DNA from 2 places in the Pseudomonas sp. NFX15 genome. Region 2 is predicted to be linked to the other one. Evidence: riboswitches for the same ligand, from Rfam matches in the RefSeq annotation. Region 2 holds a riboswitch; the other holds the start of a gene.
The links. Region 2 has a riboswitch for cobalamin ahead of cobO (cob(I)yrinic acid a,c-diamide adenosyltransferase). Riboswitches for the same ligand answer to the same signal wherever they lie in the genome.
Positions count from the first base shown of each region.

Region 1 (2,383 bases), on a different contig from region 2:
TGCGGTTTGCGCAATACGCTTGATCATGTCGGCAGGTCTCAATGGCACGGGAACGCGGAGCTGTGGCGGGTATCGTGGGCGGCGTTGTGCACCGCTTCGATGTGCGAGAAACCGGCAAAATACACAAGGCTAGCACCCAGGATCGACGCACAGACAGCGGCGGTCAGGCGTTGGGTCAGGGAAGCGGTGGTGCTGGCAGTGCTGTGGCCGGTGCTGCTGATGATCGACATGGCGTATCCCTCTGGTCTGTCAGCGGGGAATAAGAGCGCATGCAAAGCCCTGCACGAGCGAGCGCGCAGAGGTTCGAACAGCGCCCGCCCACCGCGGGTTTGTTGGTTCAGTGACCGTACAGGTCACTTTGTGTTGCGGGCCGGTCTCCGGGCTCACGAGGGGCAAAGGCTTGCGCCTGAACCAGAAAGCATCTCCTTCCCATGCCATGTGGCACAGTGGATTTGAAGCTTCACTCGTTTACCGTTGCGGGGGCAGCACCGGACTGACATGGCTTTAGAGTAAAGCACATGATTCACCGGTTTCCCGTTTCACCCTGTGAAGGGCACCCGTAACAAGGTGCGTAGGAGAGCATGGGGGAGGGTTGGGCGTCAATTGGCAAGGGTTCTCACTTGAGATTTGTACAGCACATTGTGGCGAGGGGGCTTGTCGGATCGCCGCAGGGATCGCAAGCATTGACCCGCCCCAAGACCATGCGTAGCCTTGCGCTTTCGAGGTTCTTCGGCGTTTGTCGAAGCTAAGAAGGGAACGCGGTCAATGCCGCGGCTGCCCCCGCAACTGTGAACGGTGATGTTCGCTGCCACGCCACTGCTGGCTCAATCCATGAGCCCGGCGGGAAGGCGCAGCGAATGCCAGGCCCCAGGCCGGCGCACCGTCAGCCAGGAGACCTGCCTCGTCACAGATTCTCACTTTCAACCGGGCGGGGTGATCCGGTGGCGAACTCTTCCAGGCACGCGTGCGCGTTGCCGGTCGTCGTCCCGTATGCCCGCCACCTACGTCACAGGGCATCCGATGAAAACACTGGCCAAACTTCCCGTCACCATCGTCACCGGCTTTCTCGGCTCGGGCAAAACCACGCTGCTGCGCCATATGCTCGATAACGCCCAGGGTCGCCGCATTGCGGTGATCGTCAATGAATTCGGCGAGTTGGGCATCGACGGCGAGATCCTCAAGCAGTGCTCCATCGGTTGCACCGAAGAAGAAGCCAACGGCCGCGTCTATGAACTGGCCAACGGCTGCCTGTGCTGCACCGTCCAGGAGGAATTCTTCCCGGTGATGCGCGAGCTGGTGGCCCGTCGCGGTGACCTCGATCATATCCTTATCGAAACCTCCGGCCTGGCCCTGCCCAAGCCTTTGGTGCAAGCCTTCCAGTGGCCGGAAATCCGCAGCGCCTGCACCGTCGATGCGGTGATCACCGTGGTCGACAGCCCGGCGGTGGCCGCCGGTACGTTTGCCGCCTTCCCGGATCAAGTCGATGCCCAGCGCAAGCTCGACCCGAACCTGGACCACGAATCGCCGTTGCACGAACTGTTCGCCGACCAACTGGCCAGCGCTGACCTGGTGATCCTCAACAAAGCCGACTTGATCAACCCTGAAGACCTGGCCCGCGTGCGCCTGGAAGTCGCCGAAGAGTTGCCGCCGGCGGTCAAAATCATCGAAGCCAGCAGCGGTCGCCTGCCACTGGACGTGCTGATCGGCCTGGGTGCCGGCTCCGAAGAACACATCGATAGCCGCCACAGCCACCACGACCATCATCACGATGGCGACGACGATCATGACGACCACGATCACGACGCCTTCGATTCGATTTCGATCGAGCTGCCGCAAGCCGACGAAAGCCTGCTGATGGACGCGCTGACCCAACTGGTGGTCAAGCACGGCATCCTGCGGGTCAAGGGCTTTGCTGCCATTCCAAATAAACCGATGCGCCTGCTGATCCAGGGCGTGGGTACGCGTTTCGACAAGCATTTCGACCGTCAGTGGGGCGCCGAAGAAGCACGCGCAACTCGCCTGGTGCTGATCGGCCAGGCACTGGACGCCGCTCTACTCGAAGCGCAACTGCGCGCCGCACTCAGCGTGTAAGCCATGCACCTGCTCAGGACCCAGCCCGGCGGTTTCGTGTCGGATGACAACATCGCCGACCTTGGACAAACCCCCGCCGAACTGGTGGTCCTGTGCAGCGGCGACTCCAGCCTGGCGCTACTCGCCGAGGCGGCGCAGCAGTTGCCCGACGATTATCCGAGCGTACGCCTGGCCAACCCGATGCAGGTGCAGAACCATGCGTCGGTCGATTTGTACGTCGATGAAGTGCTGCGTCATGCCAAGGTGATCCTGATTTCGCTGCACGGCGGCATCGCCTATTGGCGTTACGGCA
Region 1 covers NZ_JAFMPV010000011.1:130,260-132,642, forward strand. Annotated here, with positions in the region: gene J1D76_RS14360 (CbtA family protein) at 1-27, opposite strand, end outside; gene J1D76_RS14365 (CbtB domain-containing protein) at 39-230, opposite strand; cobalamin riboswitch at 351-576, opposite strand; cobalamin riboswitch at 706-919, shown strand; gene cobW (cobalamin biosynthesis protein CobW) at 1,021-2,091, shown strand; gene cobN (cobaltochelatase subunit CobN) at 2,095-2,383, shown strand, end outside.
Region 1: it holds a riboswitch for cobalamin, as region 2 does, so the genes downstream of both, cobW (cobalamin biosynthesis protein CobW) here and cobO (cob(I)yrinic acid a,c-diamide adenosyltransferase) in region 2, are expected to answer to the same signal.

Region 2 (2,383 bases):
GCTGCCTTCGAGCAGTTGCGCATGGCGCAAGGTGCCGACGCGATTGGCCAGCACGCCGGCGAACGGCAAGTCCGGTTGGTAACGCGCCAGCCCCAGGGCCAAGGCACCGAAGGTTTGGGCCATGGCGGTGCCGTCGATCACAGCCAGCACCGGCACGCCGAAATGCCGCGCCAGATCGGCGCTCGACGGCGTGCCGTCGAACAGCCCCATCACGCCTTCGATCAGGATCAGGTCAGCTTCAGCGGCGGCTTCCCACAGCAGTCGGCGACTCTCCTGCTCGCCGACCATCCACATGTCCAGTTGATACACCGGCGCACCGCTGGCACGCTCAAGGATCATCGGGTCGAGAAAATCCGGGCCGCACTTGAACACGCGAACCTTGCGCCCCTGATTGCGGTGCAATCGAGCCAGTGCCGCGGTGACGGTGGTCTTGCCCTGGCCGGAGGCCGGCGCGGCAATCAAGACCGCCGGACAGTGTCGGGGTTGACTCACAGTTCGACGCCTTTTTGCGCTTTGATGCCGGCCTGGAAGGCGTGCTTGATCATGCCCATTTCGGTAACGGTGTCGGCCAGCTCGATCATTTCCGGTTTGGCGGCACGACCGGTGACCACCACGTGCTGCATCGGTGGCCGGGCGTGCAGATCGCTGAGCACCTGGTCGAGATCGAGGTAGCCATGCTTGAGGGCGATGTTCAATTCATCGAGCACCACCATGCCGATGGAGGGATCGCGCAGCAGCTCCCGCGAGACCGCCCAGGCGGCTTCGGCGGCAGCGATATCGCGCTGGCGGTCCTGGGTTTCCCAGGTAAACCCTTCGCCCATCACGTGAAAGCGCACCTGCTCGGGAAAGCGCCGGAAGAACAGCTCTTCGCCGGTGCTATTGCGGCCCTTGATGAACTGCACCACGCCGCATTGCATGCCGTGGCCCATGGCGCGGGCAAGCATGCCGAAGGCCGAACTGCTCTTGCCTTTGCCGTTGCCGGTCAGCACCAGCAACAGGCCGCATTCGTTCGGGGAATTGGCGATGCGCTCGTCGATCACCGCTTTCTTGCGCTGCATGCGCGCCAGGTGGCGTTGGTCACGATCGGGGGTATCAGTCATGGGGAGCTCTCCGTTGAGGCGGGAATAACGGCGGGCTGGCACAAGAATAGAAGGCAACAAGCCTGGCATCGCCCACCGTGATGCCGCTGGATGAATCAGGCCGGTCTCCGGGCTCATGAGTGGCATGCAGCCAGACTGTGCGCCTTCCCGCATCGAATCGACGCAGTGGCATCAGGCACAGTTTTCACTCATTTACCGTTGCGGGGGCAGCGCCGGAATCGCGGTGCTTCCATCAATAGAAGAACTCACTCACCGGCTTCCCTGTTTCACTCTGTCGACCCAAGTCACAGAGCACCTGAAACAAGCCGCGAAGGTTAGAGGGTTGGGGGTGGAGCGTCAATTAAAGCCGGGAGGCCGTACGGCAAATAAGTGTCGAAAATCAATTAACTGACGTCAATCTTGTGCCACAATCTGCGCAATGATATCAAAGAGCCACAACCGCACATCAAAATAACAAGGGTGAGCCCCATGCAAGGCATGATCATCAGCAATCCAAAGCTGGAATTCCTGCGCCCGGTGCTCGAGCGCTGGTTTGAATGCATCGACCGCTACAACGCTGTTCGCGGCGATGGCGAAGCTCCGTACTGGCATGACGAAAAAGCCAACCTCGGCCTTTTCTCCGCCGCGGCCTGGATGGCCGAGATGGTGACACTGCAACAGACGCCCACCCGCAAACAGACCGAAGAAGGCGAACGCAACAGCCGCGCCGACTTATTCCTCGCCTCGACCGAAACCCGTGCCTATATCCAGACCAGCCAGCGCTGGCCCCGGGTCAACAGCCTCAACCTGACCCAGGCCCTGCTCGACATCGCCAGCGACGCCAAGCGCCTGAGCCATGCCAGCGACCTGAAACTCGGCTGCCTGTTCGTCGCCCCGCAAAAAGCCCAGCAAGGCGCCACGCCGGAAGAGCTCCAGGACATGGTCGACGACCTGCAAAAGGAAAACTCCTGCGCGGTCGCCTGGTATTTCCCGTACGCCTACCGCAAGTTGCGCAACGAAGCCGGTCACTATCATCCCGGCATCGCGGTGCTGTTCAAGGAAGCTCGCGGCTGAGGGTTGAACCATCGGGCGACAACACTTCTCTATGATAGGAACAAGGCCCTCATAGGGAACCACAGCATGCGCACACCCCCGCTCATTCTTGTCATCGCACTGTCCGGAGGGCTCGCCGCTTGTGGCGAGACCTCCAGCCTGCCAGTCTCCGACGGCACCGGCCCCTCGCCGCAGTTGCCGGCCCCGGATAAAACCCTGATCCCGACCGTGAACATCGCCCCGGCCATAGG
Region 2 covers NZ_JAFMPV010000024.1:23,079-25,461, forward strand. Annotated here, with positions in the region: gene J1D76_RS21685 (cobyrinate a,c-diamide synthase) at 1-492, opposite strand, end outside; gene cobO (cob(I)yrinic acid a,c-diamide adenosyltransferase) at 489-1,100, opposite strand; cobalamin riboswitch at 1,181-1,414, opposite strand; gene J1D76_RS21695 (hypothetical protein) at 1,569-2,153, shown strand; gene J1D76_RS21700 (PQQ-dependent sugar dehydrogenase) at 2,220-2,383, shown strand, end outside.